Regions from separate parts of the Massilia sp. LjRoot122 genome, predicted to be linked through region 1. Evidence: predicted binding sites of a transcription regulator. Region 1 holds the regulator's gene; each other region holds the start of a gene.
The links. The regulator sigma-54, encoded in region 1, starts transcription at its own class of promoters, with help from an activator protein. The targets are predictions, from matches to a motif close to TGGCANGNAANCTGCTTT.

Region 1 (3,983 bases):
TGGCCCGGCGCGTGCGACAGGAAGTGGCTGCCGCCGACGTCCGGGAACAGGCCGATGTTCACCTCGGGCATGGCCATCTTGGTGCGCTCGGTCACGATGCGCAGGCCGCAGTCCGGGCCGCCCTGGGCGATGCCCATGCCGCCGCCCATCACCACGCCGTCCATCACGGCAATGTAGGGTTTCGGGTAGAAATGGATCAGGTGGTTGAGCGCGTATTCTTCGGTGAAGAAATCTTCCAGCAGGGCGCTGCCGCCAGTCGGGCCGACCTGGCCCATCTCGTGGAAGAAGCGGATGTCGCCGCCGGCGCACAAGGCCTTCTCGCTGCTGCTGGTGATGACCACCGCCTCGATGCCCGCATCATCCTTCCACTGCAGCAAAATGGCGGTCAGGGCGCGCACCATGTCGAGCGAGAGGGAGTTCAGGGCTTTCGGCCGGTCGAGCGTGATGACGCCGGTGCGGTTGGCGACGCGGGTCAGGACGGTATCGGTCATGATGGTGTGCTGTGGTCGAAAAGACATGCATTCTACAGAACACCTGCGTAAAACTGGAAGCGTCGAAAAGTAACAAGCGCAGTAAACGCAAAAAGGGCGTCCCCTCAGACGCCCTTGCTGGTGTGCGGTCGCCCGTTATTTACGCGGCGGCGGCTTCTCCGTTGTCCGGAAGGCGCTTGTGCGCCACGTGGTTATGGTCTTGAAGCATGGATTTGTGTTTCAGAACCTGCCTGTCCAGCCTGTCCATCAGCGTGTCGATCGCTGCGTACAGATCCTGCGCCGCGCTTGCCACATGCAAAATCTTGCCCGATACCTGAAGGTTAATCTCGGCCTTTTGCCGCTTTTCTTTTTCGGTGAGGTTATCGATGGCAAGGAACACGTGGGTGTCGATCACGTGATCAAAATGGCGGGTGATGCGCTCGAGCTTATTCTGAACGTATTCACGGATGGCGGGGGTGACTTCGAGATGGTGGCCGCTGATTGTGAGGTTCATACACACTCCTTAGGGAAGGTGCCCTGCCCGCGCCACAAGGTGAGAGTGGGCAGTAGCTTTACAGGGATTTGCGGAGGCTGACGGGCGGAATCTTGAGCGCTTCACGGTACTTGGCAACCGTCCTGCGCGCGATGACCATACCTTGTTCCCCGAGCATCTCCGCGATCTTGCTGTCGGATAATGGGTTCCTAGGGTCTTCTGCTCCTGTCAATTGCGCAATGAGTGCGCGGATCGCCGTCGAGGAGGCTTCTCCCCCCGCTTCGGTGGCGACGTGGCTTCCGAAGAAGTACTTCAGCTCGAACATGCCGTGCGGGGTCAGCATGTATTTCTGCGTGGTTACACGTGAGATCGTGCTCTCGTGTAGGCCTAGTGTATCAGCTATCTCACGCAAAACAAGAGGGCGCATGGCAACCGCGCCGTGGCTGAAAAAGTTGCGCTGGCGCTCGACAATTGCCTCGGCGACACGCAGGATCGTGTCGAAACGCTGGCGCATATTCTTGATCAGCCACTTGGCTTCCTGCAGCTGTGCGCCCATCTGGCTTTCGCTCTTTCCCTGCTTGAGCAGGTTGGCGTACAGGGAGTTCACGCGCAGCTTCGGCATCACGTCCGGATTCAGCGACACCGCCCAGCCGCTCTTGGCGCGCCGCACGATCACGTCCGGCACCACGTAGTCGGACACGCCCGCGCCGAAGGCCGCGCCGGGGTGCGGATTGCACTGGCGGACCACGGCCTGCACTTCGCGCAGGTCTTCGTCGTCGCAGTCGAGCGCCTTCTTCAGCTTGGTGTACTCGCGCTGGGCGAACCAGGTCAAATACCCCTCGACGATCTTCAGGGCCAGGCGCCGCGTTACCATGGGCACGCCCGGCATACGGCGGATCTGCAGCGCCAGGCACTCGGCCGCGCTGCGCGCGCCGACGCCGACCGGATCGAGGCTCTGCACCAGCGCCAGCGCGCAGCGCAGCTCGTCCATCTCGATCTCGAGTTCTTCCGGCAGGCGCGCATGGATCTCGTCGAGCGGCTCTTCCAGGTAGCCGTTGTCGTCGAGCGCGTCGATCACCAGCTCGGCCAATGCGCGGTCGCGCTGGGTGCAAGCGCACATGCGGATCTGTTCGGCCAGGTGTTCGCGCAAGCTGATGCTCCCGGCTTCCAGCTGCGGGCGGCCATCCTCGTCGTCGCCGCTGCGGGCGCCGCCGCCCTCGCCGCCCCAGTCGCTGTCGGCCTCGCCGCGCTCGCCCTCGCTGCCGCCCTCATCGAAGCCCTCGCCTTCCGCCTTGGCGCCTTCTTCGGCCGCCGGCTGCGGCGCCGGCGCTTCGCCACTCGCCGGCGCGCTGTTGATGGCGCCGTCGGCCAGCAGGCGCACCGAGCGGTCGAGCGGATCGTCGAGCCGCTCGAGCAAGGGGTTGTCGTGCAGGATCTGCTCGATCTCCTGGTGCAGTTCGAGCGTGGACAGCTGCAGCAGCCGGATCGACTGCTGCAGCTGCGGCGTGAGCGCCAGGTGCTGCGAGGTGCGGAGCTGCAGGGATTGTTTCATTACATCCTGAAGTGTTCGCCGAGGTAGACGCGCCGCACGTTTTCGTTGGCGATGATGTCGTCAGGCCGGCCCGAGGCCAGCACCGCGCCCTGGTTGATGATGTAGGCGCGGTCGCAGATGCCGAGCGTCTCGCGCACATTGTGGTCGGTGATCAGGACGCCGATGTTGCGCTCTTTCAGAAAGCGCACGATGCGCTGGATCTCGATCACCGCGATCGGGTCGACCCCGGCGAATGGCTCGTCCAGCAGCACGAAGCGCGGATTGGTCGCCAGCGCGCGCGCGATCTCGACGCGGCGCCGTTCGCCGCCCGACAGCGACAGCGCCGGGTTCTCGCGCAGCTTCTCGATCTGCAGCTCGGCCAGCAGGGTGTCGAGGCGCTCGTTGATCTGGTCCTTGCTGAGCGGCTTGCCGTCCATGCGCTGCAGTTCCAGCACGGCGCGGATGTTGTCTTCCACCGTCAGCTTGCGGAACACCGAGGCTTCCTGCGGCAGGTAGGACAGGCCCAGCACCGCGCGCCGGTGGATCGGCAGGCTCGAGATGTCGGTGCCGTTGATGTCGATGGTGCCGGCGTCCGAGGGCACCAGGCCGACGATCATGTAGAAGGAGGTGGTCTTGCCGGCGCCGTTGGGGCCGAGCAGGCCGACCACTTCGCCGCACTCCACCTGCAGCGACACGTCGCGCACCACCAGGCGCTTGCCGTAGCTCTTCTGCAGGCCCTTGACGATCAGGGTGCTGCAGCCCTCGCCCGCCGAGGTCATCGCCGCCGTCATGGATGCCGTCATTGCTTGGCACCTTCTGCCGGCGCCGTGGTGCGGCGCGGCGCGATGATCAGGGTGCCGCGGCCGCCGCCCACCTTGCTGGCGCCGCTGGCGTCGTTGCGCACCTGCGCGACTTCGCGGCGGTTGTCGTAGGAGATGAAGGGGCCCTTGATCTCGTTGGTCATGCGGCCGCTCTCCAGCTCGCGCACTTCGGCGGCGGTGAACAGCTTCACCAGTTCGGCGCGCTCGTCGTATTCGATGCGCTGGGCCTGGCCCTCGACCCACAGGTCGGGACCGCCGTCGCGCTTCTGGCGGAAGGTGGCGGTCTTGCCGTTGTTCGCGGTAAGGGTCACGCTCATGTAGCCTTCCGGCGTTTCCTTGACCAGGGCGCGGTCGGATTTCAGCACCAGCGTGCCGCGCGTGAGCACGACGTTGCCGGTCAGGATGCGGGTCTGGGTGACCTCGTCCACGTCGAGCGAATCGAAGTTGATCACGGCCTGCTTGAGCGAATCGGCGCGCTCCGCCGAGGCGCCGAAGGCGGCCAGGGTGAGGCAGGCGGCTGCGATGAGTTTTTTCATGTTGCTTGTCCTGGGTTGCACGCGGCGCCGCTTATTCGCGGCGCTGGCGTGGCGGATAGATGATCTGGCCGCGGCTGGCCAGGTGCAGCTTCTGGGTCGCGTTGTTGGCGACCATGCCGGTGCCGGTCACGG
Region 2 (3,983 bases), 130 kb from region 1:
ATTCGAGCACCGCGAGGTCCAGGCCGCGCGCCAGCGCGATCACCTTGGCCGACACCTTGTCGCCCGACTGGCTGGCCTGCACCTCGACCTGGCTGGCATAGCCGACCACGTGGGCATTGGTCAGGATGCGCTTGCCCTCGATGATGACGCCCGAGCCGGTGACGTTGGCCGGCGACTGCTTGGCCCAGGGCTTGTACGGGTCGGGACGGCGCACGGTGGCGAAGATCTTGACCACCGAGTTCTCGATGGCCGGCAAGGCCGGCGCCTTGGTGGCCGACGGGGTCGCGACCGCCTGCGAGGGGGGCGTCTCGGGCGTGGGGGCTGGAGGAAGGGTGGTGTCCTGTGCGTGGACGAGGCCTGCCAGGGCGAATGCCACGGCGGCTGCGAGGCGTGCGGTTTTCATGGATTCCTTCGGTGGCTCAAACGTGCGAATAATGTTGCGAATGGTACGAATCGCAAGAATATACACGCTCGCCGCCTAAGGAAATACACGAATCGTCACCGGGAGGCGCCGCCCCCCGGTGTGAAGCTTATTGTTTCACGAACTTGAGCGTCATGCGGTCGCTCTCGCCGATCGCCATGTACTTCTCGCGGTCCTTGTCCTTGTTGGCCAGCACCGGCGGCAGGGTCCACACGCCTTTTTCGTGGTTGGCGGTGTCCTTCGGATTGGCATTCACCTCGGATTTACCCGCCAGCTTGAAGCCCGCGCTTTCGACCTGCTTGATCACCCAGGCTTCGTGCACGTAGCCGCTCGAGGCCTTGGCATCCTGGGTCATCGAGGCAGGCAGGCGGTGGTCGACGATGCCCAGCACGCCGCCCGGCTTCAGGACCTTGTGGATCTCCTTGAAGGTGGTCTTCAGCGCGTCTTCACCGCCGCCGACCCAGTTGTGCAGGTTGCGGAAGGTGAGCACCATGTCGACGCTGTTCGGCGCCGCGATCTGGTAGCGCGCAGGCGGTTCGAAGATGCTCGGGACCACCTTGTCGTAGATCGCCGCGTTTGAATCGAGCTTCTTCTTGAAGGCCATGCCGTAGCGCTTCTCCGGAGCGATCTCTTCGCCAGCGCCGATCAGCTTGCCGTTCTGGCGCAGGTAGGGAGCCAGGATCTCGGTGTACCAGCCGCCCGAGGGCGCCAGCTCCACCACCGTCATGTTCGGCTTGATGCCGAAGAAGCTCAGGGTTTCGTAGGGGTGGCGCGCCGCGTCGCGCGCCTTGTTGGCGGCGCTGCGGTGTTCACCCGCGATGGCGGCTTTCAGGGCGTCGTCCGCCAGGACGGTACCGGCGGCGCCGGCGAGGCCGGTGGCCAGCATCGCGGTCAGGATCAGTCGTTTCATCGGTGTGAAGTCTCCATCGTGTTGTGCGCGGCCGGGCGGGACGCCGCCGCCGCGCTGATGATCGGCCACACTTGGCGGACAGTCAAGCACTGCCTGTATATGCATACGTTTCGTTCTTAAATGTGTCCGCAGCGGACACCCGGACACTCCCGCGGACACTCGCGCCGGACAGCGGACACCCACCAAATCATGCACTTAAAAGACGCTTTGTCATGGCACAACAATTGCCTATTCAAAAGCTCAAGTTGCTGCTAAGGTTGACAAGTTTGCCGAGGCTGCATCGGTCCGGTGAAGACCCTTCATTTGCGCCGTAAATACGAATAGCGGACCGCACCACAAGGCGGGACCGCTGCCCAGAAGTAGCTTGATTTCAGGAGACTCTATGGAACGCCGTACCTTTCTCAATTTCAGCAGCCTGGCGCTTGCTACCACGCTCGTCCCCTTCAGCCGTGCGATCGCCGCGGAAGAACTGCTCAGCTCGATGCCCACGGCCGCCAAGAAAGCGCTGGCCGACGTCGCGCTGAACGCCGCCACCAAGGCCGGCGCCAGCTACGCCGACGTGCGCATCGGCCGCTACCTGAACCAGTTCATCACGACCCGCGACCTGAATGTCGAGAACGTGGCGAATACCGAGTCGGCCGGCATCGGCGTGCGCGTGATCGCGAACGGCGCCTACGGCTTCGCCGCCACCTCGGACATGTCGAACGACGGCATCGCCAACGCGGCGCGCCAGGCGGTGGCGATCGCCAAGGCCAATGCCAAGCTGCAGTCCGAACCGGTGCGTCTTGCACCGGTGAAGGGCGTGGGAGAGGTATCCTGGGCCACGCCGATCAAGAAGGATTGGCGCACGGTGCCGATCAAGGAGAAGGCGGATCTGCTGATCGCCGCCAACAAGGCCGGCATGGACGGCGGCGCGACCTTCATGAATTCGATGCTGTTCCAGGTGAACCAGCAGAAGTACTTCGCGTCCACCGACGGCTCCTATATCGAGCAGGACGTGCACCGCCTGTGGGCCCCGTTCCAGGCTACCGCCGTGGACAAGACCACCGGCAAGTTCCGCTCGCGGTCCGGCTTGGGTGCGCCGGTCGGCATGGGTTACGAATACCTGGATGCGCGCCCCGAGCACAAGATCAAGGCCGCGGGCGGCGTCGCCACCCTGTACACCGGTTCGTATGACCTGATCGAGGATGCGCGCGCCGCCGGCCGCGACGCCAAGACCAAGCTGACCGCCAAGTCGGTCACCCCGGGCAAGTACGACCTGATGCTGTCGCCGGAGCACCTGTGGCTGACCATCCACGAGAACGTCGGGCACCCGACGGAACTGGACCGCGTGCTCGGCTACGAAGCCAACTACGCCGGCACCAGCTTCGCCACCCTCGACAAGTGGGAAACCAAGAAATTCAAGTACGGTAACCCGATGGTCAACCTGTACGCCGACAAGATCACCCCGGGCTCGCTCGGCTGCGTGGGCTACGACGACGAAGGCGTCAAGACCAAGAAGTGGGACATCATCAAGGACGGCGTCCTGGTCAACTACCAGGCCACCCGCGACCAGGCCCACATCATCGGCGAAAAGGAATCGCACGGCTGCTCCTACGCCGATTCCTGGAACTCGGTGCAGTTCCAGCGCATGCCGAACGTCTCGCTCGCCGCGGGCAAGAAGAAGCTGACCCCGGACGAGATGGTCAAGGACATCAAGAAGGGTATCTACATCGTCGGCGACGGCTCCTTCTCGATCGACCAGCAGCGCTACAACTTCCAGTTCGGCGGCCAGCTGTTCTACGAGATCAAGGACGGCAAGATCGGCCCGATGCTCGAAGACGTCGCCTACCAGGCCAACACCCAGGAATTCTGGAATGCCTGCTCGGCCATCTGCGACGAGCGCGACTGGCGCATGGGCGGTTCCTTCTTCGACGGTAAAGGTCAGCCGCCGCAGATCAGTATCGTTTCGCACGGTTCGTCGACCACGCGCTTCAACGGCATCAACGTGATCAACACCGCCCGCAAGATCGGCTAAGGCAGAGGACCCCATGAGCATCCTGACCCAGGAACAGACCAAGCGCATCACCGACCGCGTGCTGTCGCTCTCGAAAGCCGACGAGTGCATCGTCAACGTCGAAGGCAGCCGCATCGGCAACATCCGCTTCGCCCGCAATGCCGTGTCGACCGCCGGCCTGGCCGACGACACCCAGATCCAGGTGCAGGTCGCCTTCGGCAAGCGCCAGGGCACCGCCACCATCAACGAGTTCGACGACAAGTCGCTGGAAAAGGCCGTGCGCCGCGCCGAAGACCTGGCGCGCCTGGCGCCGGAGAATCCGGAGTTCATGCCGACGATCGGCAAGACCGCCTACCAGTCGTCCGAGACCTATGTCCAGCGCACCGCCGCCATCGACCCGGAGTTCCGCGCCCAGGCCGCCGCCTATGCGATGGAAGCCTGCCGCAAGAAGGGCCTGGTCGCCGCCGGCTTCTTCACCGACCGCGAGAGCTTTGAAACCATCGCCAACTCGAACGGCGTGTTCGGCCACCAGGTCGCCACTTCGCTCGACTTCACCTGCACCGTGCGCACCGAAGACGGCCGCGGTTCGGGCTGGGTCAAGCGCTCGGCGCGCGACGTGGCCAAGTTCGACCCGCGCGAAGCGGCCGACGTGGCCA
Region 3 (3,983 bases), 180 kb from region 1:
TTACTGGATGACGCCGCAGGCCATCCGCCCGCCTCCGCCGCCGAGCGGCGCCGGGTGGTCGGCGTGGTTGTCGCCGCCGGCGTGAACCATCAGGGCCTTGCCCTTGACGTCCGCCAGCTTCAGGCGCGGCGCCAGCACCGGGTTGGTGGCCGCACCCTTGTCGTCGACGCTCAAGGCCGGCAGGTCGCCGAGGTGGCCCTCGCCCCAAGGCAGGCCGTGCTTGCCGGTCTTGTTGGGATCGAGGTGGCCGCCGGCGGCGCCCGCGGGCACCGTCTTGCCGTCTTTCTGGTTCGGACCGCAGCTGCCGTTTTCATGCACGTGGAAGCCATGCAGGCCAGCCGGCAGCCCGGTGAGCGCCGGCGTGAACACGAGGCCATGGCGCGTCTCGCTGATGGTCACGGTGCCGACCTCAGCGCCCGCTCCTTTGTCGGTCGCCATCTTCATGGTGACCTTCATGTCGGCGGCATTGGCAACGGCGCAGGTGGCGCCCAGCAGGACGGCGCACATCCATCGAATGTTCATGTCAAACCCCTTTGTGTAGTTGAGATGATAAGCAGTCCCGCAAGTGTATTCCATCCCCTTGGATGGGGGATGTTCCGGAGCGGCTCCTTATGCGGCGCACTGCCGGCGGCGGCGCGTCCAGCCGAGCAGCGCCAGGCCGGCGCCGAGCAGGCCGACCGATGCCGGTTCCGGCACGTCGGCGGAACCGAGCGCGGCGACCTCCTGCTTCGTCAGCGCGTTGTCGTAGAGGTGGATGAAGTCGACCGAGCCGGTGGCGTATTCGCCGGCGCCGTTGTCCTTGAAGAAGCTCAGCTTGCGGTCGCCAGCCAGATTGGCTTGGCCGATGCCGCTGCTGTCGTCGAAGCTGAACATCTCCGCACCGTTGTAGTAGGCAGTCACCAGCGCGTTGCTGTCGCGGGTGAGGGTCAGGCGCATGCTCTGCTGCGGCGCGAAGGTCGCGCCGTTGAGGCAGCTGCCCCGGTAGAAGCAGAAGTGGTCGGTCGAGACGTACATGCCGTCGTCCGGTGTCGTCGCATACTGGAAATTCAGCAGGCGCTGGTAGTTGAGATCATTCCTGGAAAGCTTGAAGACCATGTCGATCGTATATACCGAGCCGAGCGCATACTGCAGCGCCAGCCCCTTGTTCTCGGTGAACGCATAGCCGCTCGGGCCCAGGGTGCCGCCGAGCGCAATCAAGGGGTCGCCGTTCTTCGCGTCGTTCAGCTTGCCATTCAGCTCGTATTGGTGGATCAGCCCGGCGTGGCTGGCGCCAGCGGCTGCCAGCAGCGCCGCGGCGATCAGGGAATGCGGTTTCATATCGTGTCGTCCTCATGTGGGTATGGACGGTATGATAAAAAATGAAACAACTGCATTCCACCCCCTGTCGTGGGGGATGTCCACCGGGAACGGGGACGCAGCCCAAAGCAAATGCCCCGGCACGGGCCGGGGCATTTGCTTCCTGCGCAAGCGTGCGTGGCGAATCAGGCGCGGCGGCGGCGGCGTAGCCCGCCGCACAGCGCGAGGCCGGCGCCCATCAGGGCCAGCGACGTCGGCTCGGGCACCTGGGCGGGTGCATTGCCGGCCAGCTGGATCGAGTCGATTTCTTCCCAATCGCCGGACAGCGAGGTGTTCACGTACACCTTCAGGCCATTGACGAGGAAGGCGGTGGCATCCCACGAGATCGAAAAATCGTAGGGCGCGCCAGCGGTGCTGGGGTCGACGCCGCTCCAGACCTGGTGCAGGTTGCCGAGGGTATCGATGAGGTCGACCTGGTACACGAAACCGTTACCCCAGGTTTCGCGAATGGTGGCGCCGGTGGCGAAGACGGCGGTGTCGAAGCCGACCGAGATGTACTCCAGCGTGCCGTCACGCGGCCGCGGCGCCCACGAGGTGCCGATGTCGCCATAGCCGAAGGTGTTCGGCGCGCCCAGCACCTGGCGCGAGCTCCAGCTGTTGTCGCCGGTGCCGTATTCCGAGCTGAACCCCTTGACCGTGCTGGCATACTGCAGCAACGGCGCGGCGGAGGCGCTGCCGGCTGCGGCAAGAAGGACAGTTGCAAAAGTGGACATCAGCAGACGCTTGATCGACATGGATCTCTCCTCAGGTTTTTATTGATGAGCAGAGGGATAGCAAAATCAATGCCAGCAATAAATATTTCTATACTTTCAGCCACTTGCGCCTGCGGCGGGCCAGCCCGGCGGCCAGGGTGTTAAATTTACCGACAGTGGAGCCAGCCAGCCGGCTTACATGCGCGAGACTACGGGACGCAGAATGGCCAGCAGCCCGGCTTCTGACGTGCAGCCGAACTTCTCGTAGACCGCCTTGACGCAGTCGCGCAGCACGGCGTCGCTGACGTCCATGCGGCTCCTGGCCGCTTCGCGTCCGCCGCCGAGGCCCATCCAGAAGGCCACTTCCATCTGCTGCGGCGACAATTCGACGCTGCCCAGCGCACGCCAGATCCGCAGCGGCATCGGCACCACGAACTTCAGGAAGATGCCGACGGTGCGGCTATGGATGGCGTCATAGGAACCGGCACTCATCCACTGCGCGCGCGCTTCCAGCACGCCGCCGGCCAGCTCCAGGGTGCCCGCCGGCAGGCGCCACGGATAGCGCTCGCCGTACACCACCGACTCCACCAGACGCAGGCAGAACGGCGGCAGGCTGCGGCGGTCGAACACCTGCTGCTCCTGCGAGGCCAGCTGGCCGAGCAGCGCGCCGGCCGAATCGCTCAGGAACAGGATGTCGCCATTGGTGGTGGCCAGCAGCATGGCCTCGTCCTCGATCACCCCTGACAAGCCGTTGCCGGCCACGGCCGCATTGCGCAGCGCATGGTCGAAGTAATTGGCGACGCGTCCCAGGTCTTCCTCGTCGTCCATGTCGAAGGGCGGACCGTCGTCGCGCAGCAGGGTCAGGGTGCCGACCGGATTCGCGGCCGGCCCGAGGCGCGCTTCGAGCACGTGGGCCGCGCGTGCGCGCGCCTCCGCCGGGGGCATGCCGAAGTCCACCGAGTCGCCATAGAAGTAGCCGTTGGGCGGCGGCAGCACGCCCAGTACGTTGGCCTCGTGCAGGTCTTCGGGCGACTGCTGGGCGAGCAGGAACAGCTGGGACGCGCTGTTGGGAATCAGCTCGCGCACCAGGTCCAGCGCATCGGGGATGAGGGTCATCAGGTGCAGGCCGCCGGAACACAGGATTCGCAGGCGCGCCCACTGGCGACTGTTCTTTTTACGGGACACAGCTCAGGTAAAGATGTCGAAGATTCAACAATATTGCTGAGTTATAGCAACAAAGTCAAACGCAATCAGCTTATGCCTGCAATATCCGCTTCCTGCGCCACAGCTTTTTGTTCCTCGTCAAGCGCCGGCCGGCACTGCGGCAGCTGGGCCAGGATGTCGGCCAGTGCCCGGAATTCCACCGGTTTGACCAGGTGGTGGTCGAAGCCGGCCTGCTTCGACAGGTCGCGGTCGCGCGCCTGGCCGTAGCCGGTAAGTGCGATGAAACTGGCGCCCGGATGGTCGCGGCGCAGGCGGCGCGCCAGTTCGTAGCCGGTCATGTCGGGCAGGCCGATGTCGAGGATGAAGGCCTGGGTATGCGCGATCTCGCTGGAGGCGAGCGTGCGCATGGCGCCGTCGAAGACGTGCACGGTATGCCCCTGCTCGCGCAGCAGCACCGCCAGCGACTGGGCCGCATCGACGTTGTCGTCGACGATGGTGAGCGTGCACGGCGCGACCTGCTGCGTGCGGGTATGCAGGTGCAGCGGCGCAGGCGCGGCGGCGCCATCCAGCGCGGTGGCCAGCGGCAGCAGCACCGATACCGAGGCGCCGAGGTTGGGGCCGTCGCTGTGCGCCTCGACCTGCCCGCCGTGCATGTGGACGATGGTTTTCACCAGGGCCAGGCCGATCCCGAGGCCGCCCTGCGAGCGGTCCGGCGTGCGCTCGGCCTGGGTGAACAGGTCGAACACGTGCGGCAGCAGCTTGGCGTCGATG
Region 4 (3,983 bases), 3.6 Mb from region 1:
CCGCGACCAGGACATCACCCAGCAGACCGAGATCCTCGGCCGGGCCTTCGACGACGTGCTGCTGTACCAGGACCAGTGCCAGCGCGGCCGCGCCGACGGCGAAGTGGTTGCGCTCTTGCGCCGCGGCCTGGACGGCGCCAGCCGCACCAGCCACGTCGAGGAAATCAACGGCGAATTCGTCGCGATCGACCGTGCCCTGTCGCGCCTCGACGCCGGCGACCTGTGCCTGATCCTGATCGACCAGGTGGACGAAGCGCTGGCCCACATCAAGCAGCGCGTCGCCGAGGGCTGATGCCTGCTTCTTCAATGTCCCATGTGCCGGCGCTGCCGGCCATGGGTGTTGTCACGCTGTTGCGGGCGCTGTTCAAGCGTCCGCGGCGTCCGCTCCCCTCCGCGCTGCCGGACATCGTCACCGAATACTGTCTCGAACGGCTTCCGCTGGACGAGATCGCGCGTTATCGCGCGGCCTTCGGGTTCTCGGGCGAGCGAGTTCCGCTGACCTGGTGGTATCTGCTTGCCCAGCGTGCGCACCTGGCGACGATGCTGCGCCCGGCCTTCCCGTTTCGAATCGTGGGACTCGTCCACATGGAGAATGTGCTGGAAGAGCACGGCCTTATCGCGTCGGACGAGCCGCTCGTGCTGCGGACCGTGCTGCGCCTGCTGCCACCCTCTTCCAGCGGCGCCCGGCGCTGCGTGCTCGAGACCACGGGCAGCGCGGATGGCGCGCCGGTGTTCAGCTGCACCAGCACTTACCTGATCCGGCGCGGCGAGCGTGGCGGCGCCAAGCAGCCCGAAGTCGTCGCTGACCTGCCCGGCGCACCGCTAGCGCAATGGACGCTTGACGCCACGGCAGGCCGTCGCTATGCGCGCCTGTCCGGCGATTGGAACCCGATTCACCTGTACCGCTGGAGTGCCCGCCTGATGGGGATGCGTGCCCCGATCATCCACGGTATGCACACGCTGGCTACAAGCTGCGCCGCCCTGGAAAGCCACGGTGGCCGGCACGCCACCCGTATCGACTGCCGCTTTCGCGCACCGATCGGCCTGGGCGCTACGGCGTCGCTGTCGGCCCATGCCGACACAGGGGACTTCGTAGTGAAAGCCGACGCCAGGCTAGCGGTGACGGGTAACTATCTATTCACCGGGACCGGCGCGACGCGGCTGCCGTGAAGCGGCCGCGAGCTCGCCGGAACGCAAGATCGCGATTGGCGGCAGATCGGATCAGCGCAATCCGAAACGGCGGCGTACGGCGCCGGCGCCGAACAGGCCCAATGCCATCAGTGCCAGGGTGCCCGGCTCCGGCACGTCCACGCCTGGAGTCGCAGCGCCGAAGGTGATGTCGTCGAACGCGATCGAGTTCTGGGCGCTGCCGAAGTCGATCGAATGGGCAACACCGTTGAAGTTCACGCCTGCTGCCGTGAAGTTGCAGTAAGTGCCACTCGGGTCGCCATTGCAGCCATTGCCGGCTTGGTTTGCCAGATTGATCGAGCCGAGCAGGTCGCCGGTCGCGTTCAGGCCTGAGTAAAGGCTGATGACCGCGTCGATGGACGAACTATAGTAGAACGAGAAGCCAGTGCTGAAACCTGCGGCGTAATTGAGAATCGGACTGCCACTGAGGAAGAACATTGCGGTATTGCCCGACGGCTCGTTGGCGATGTTGCCGCTCCCACCTACATCACTATCCACCAGGCCGAGTGCGTTCGCATTGAAGGCGATGCCATAGTTGGGACCACTATTCCCGCTGCTGTCGGTCCCGCCATTGTAGTAATTGTTGATCTGCGCCAGATCACCGACGCCTTCGAAATCAAGGACGATCGGAGCGGCAAAGACGCTGCCTGCGAAGGCGCTCGACAGAAGGGCGAAAACGATTTTCAGTTTGGACGGCATGCTTATCTCTCTTATGTATGTCAGTAGGTGAAGGCAGAAACATCTTCTATGAAGCAATAAACATGCCAATTGGAAAATGATTGTTACTGGAAACCTAAGTCCTTGTACGAACAGGTTTTTTTCTGGAACTCGCTGGCGAACGGTATTGACGATGTAAAATTTTCCGACACTGGAGGCATGTCTCCCTCCCTGTCCTGGCTTACCCTCCACATGACCGGGCAGCAGCATCTGCGAGCCAGGGTCCGAGCCAGGGTCACGAGCCAGGGTCAGGTCTGACATTGAGACTCGGCCTCAACCCTATGAGCGCGGCTCGCACCGGCTCGAAATCTCATGAAACTCATTCCTGGATAGCGTCCAGGTCTCCAGAAGCACGCAGGCAGCGGAGCCGCGCGTCCGAGCCGGGGTCAGGTCTGACTTTCAGACACGGTCTCAACCGAATTTCCAGGCAATGCGTTCTGATGCGGCTCGGCTCTGGTGGGTAAAACCTGAAGACCAACGTAGAGCTCGTGTATGAATGTCAGACCTGACCCCATAGATGTATGACCCCATAGATGTATGAATGTCAGACCTGACCCCATAGATGTAGATGTGCATAGATGTGAAATGCACAGTTCGCTATCGTCGTGGACAAGCAACTTGCCTTGACCGGGAATTGCCCACTGTCCTGACAAATCGTGGCAGCACAGGCGCTCAGCGGACGGGACAGCTGCCTCCACTATTCAAAGCCCACGCTTCAATTCTTCGGATTGTTGCCTGGAGCCGGCGCGCCTGCGCTGCTTGACATGACGCAGGCCTGCCTTGATCGACGTGATCAATAAGCCTGACGCTCTTTGATACCCGGCGTGCGTGGCAAGCAGACAGGCGGTTAAACTGCGCGACCGACACAGCAAAACCATAGCACGCGACTGCAGGACATGCGTGGCACGGAATTCATGGTTGGGCGTTCCATAGCCGAAGTCAGCTTGCTTGAACGAGAAGTGAGTAATGATATCTTCCAACGCCAGATGCACAGTGCTCGTTCCAGCCGACAGGCTCTGATACTTGGCTAAAGCTGCAATCTTGTGGACGTGCCAGACCTCATCCGAACGCAAGGCGAATATGAACGCAACGTTCTGGCTTCCGCAGCGCACGACATAGGAATGCAGGATCCCGTGCTGCGCCAATAGCTCGAGGCGCGTCTGGCGTACGAATTGTCCTGAATGATGCGGGGGCAATACCTCCTGCATTGCTTCGATCAGCATGGGTACCTGCGCAGGTGTTTCAATCCGACAGAGCTGGATTTTACCGGCCTGCTCGCCCAGAAGACGCACTTGGCGCGACAGGTTATAACGCTTCTTCGAACTGAATTTCTGCAGGTAGGTATTGAAGTCCTGCGGCAAAGGAAGCGTATGGCAGTCGCGCAATCCATTATGGACGAACGCGGACAACCGAGGGAGAGACTCGAGCGCCGGCACCTCTTCGGCCGGTACGGCTTGCATTGACAGTAGCTGGCAATCCGGATGGGAGTCCAGCAAGCTTTTGAATAGATCAGCCGCCAGGGCGGGCGCGCTCGGATCCAATAACGGAACGCTGCCCATGATTTGCAGCGCGCGCAGTTTCCGAGTGAAAAGCCGGACGGGACCGAGTGCGAATGTGATTTGCTGATCGGTCTTCCGGATCGGAATGATTCCGATACATGCATGATCCGATCTACGACGGATTACATACAGCGCCAGGGTGCTCGAACCTTCCTGTTCCTCGCTTAGGGCATAACGGAAGAACTGTGGTGACTGGTAAAGCTTTTCGGGACTGCTGCCCAGAGCCAGCAGTCCCGTCCACAGCGCGAGCAAGGGGTGATCATCACCCAAGTCATGGGCCTGGATAGCTTCGACAAAAAACGGATTTCTCGCCGCATCCAGTGTGGGCTTATTCTTACCTCCCAGATGATCGACGCCACGCAGAAATTCTTCGGCAACATCCAAACCCGGTGCAAGTTTTTCCATAGCGATTGATTTATATTTTATTAAATAGCAATTAATCGGTTGCGAAGTAATGTGGGGCCTGCGCCAGCGTGGCCATCGCTCAGTGATATTTGATCAAAAGTCCATGTTTACTGA

Region 2: the regulator sigma-54 is predicted to act here: its motif matches at 1,545-1,562, upstream of ACSQ25_RS23050 (TldD/PmbA family protein).
Region 3: the regulator sigma-54 is predicted to act here: its motif matches at 2,127-2,144, upstream of ACSQ25_RS23235 (PEP-CTERM sorting domain-containing protein).
Region 4: the regulator sigma-54 is predicted to act here: its motif matches at 1,938-1,955, upstream of ACSQ25_RS06465 (PEP-CTERM sorting domain-containing protein).

The regions. Positions count from the first base shown of each region.
Region 1 is NZ_CAXUPB020000001.1:5,093,432-5,097,414, forward strand. It holds gene ACSQ25_RS22410 (enoyl-CoA hydratase/isomerase family protein) at 1-491, opposite strand, end outside; gene hpf (ribosome hibernation-promoting factor, HPF/YfiA family) at 631-984, opposite strand; gene ACSQ25_RS22420 (RNA polymerase factor sigma-54) at 1,043-2,515, opposite strand; gene lptB (LPS export ABC transporter ATP-binding protein) at 2,515-3,297, opposite strand; gene lptA (lipopolysaccharide transport periplasmic protein LptA) at 3,294-3,851, opposite strand; gene lptC (LPS export ABC transporter periplasmic protein LptC) at 3,883-3,983, opposite strand, start outside.
Region 2 is NZ_CAXUPB020000001.1:5,219,870-5,223,852, reverse strand. It holds gene ACSQ25_RS23060 (trypsin-like peptidase domain-containing protein) at 1-403, opposite strand, end outside; gene ACSQ25_RS23055 (class I SAM-dependent methyltransferase) at 531-1,331, opposite strand; gene ACSQ25_RS23050 (TldD/PmbA family protein) at 1,714-3,348, shown strand; gene ACSQ25_RS23045 (TldD/PmbA family protein) at 3,362-3,983, shown strand, end outside.
Region 3 is NZ_CAXUPB020000001.1:5,271,837-5,275,819, forward strand. It holds gene sodC (superoxide dismutase [Cu-Zn] SodC) at 1-522, opposite strand; gene ACSQ25_RS23230 (LamG-like jellyroll fold domain-containing protein) at 610-1,317, opposite strand; gene ACSQ25_RS23235 (PEP-CTERM sorting domain-containing protein) at 1,482-2,090, opposite strand; gene ACSQ25_RS23240 (helix-turn-helix transcriptional regulator) at 2,244-3,164, opposite strand; gene ACSQ25_RS23245 (ATP-binding protein) at 3,299-3,983, opposite strand, start outside.
Region 4 is NZ_CAXUPB020000001.1:1,478,413-1,482,395, reverse strand. It holds gene cphA (cyanophycin synthetase) at 1-292, shown strand, start outside; gene ACSQ25_RS06470 (MaoC/PaaZ C-terminal domain-containing protein) at 292-1,170, shown strand; gene ACSQ25_RS06465 (PEP-CTERM sorting domain-containing protein) at 1,222-1,887, opposite strand; gene ACSQ25_RS06460 (GNAT family N-acetyltransferase) at 2,607-3,869, opposite strand.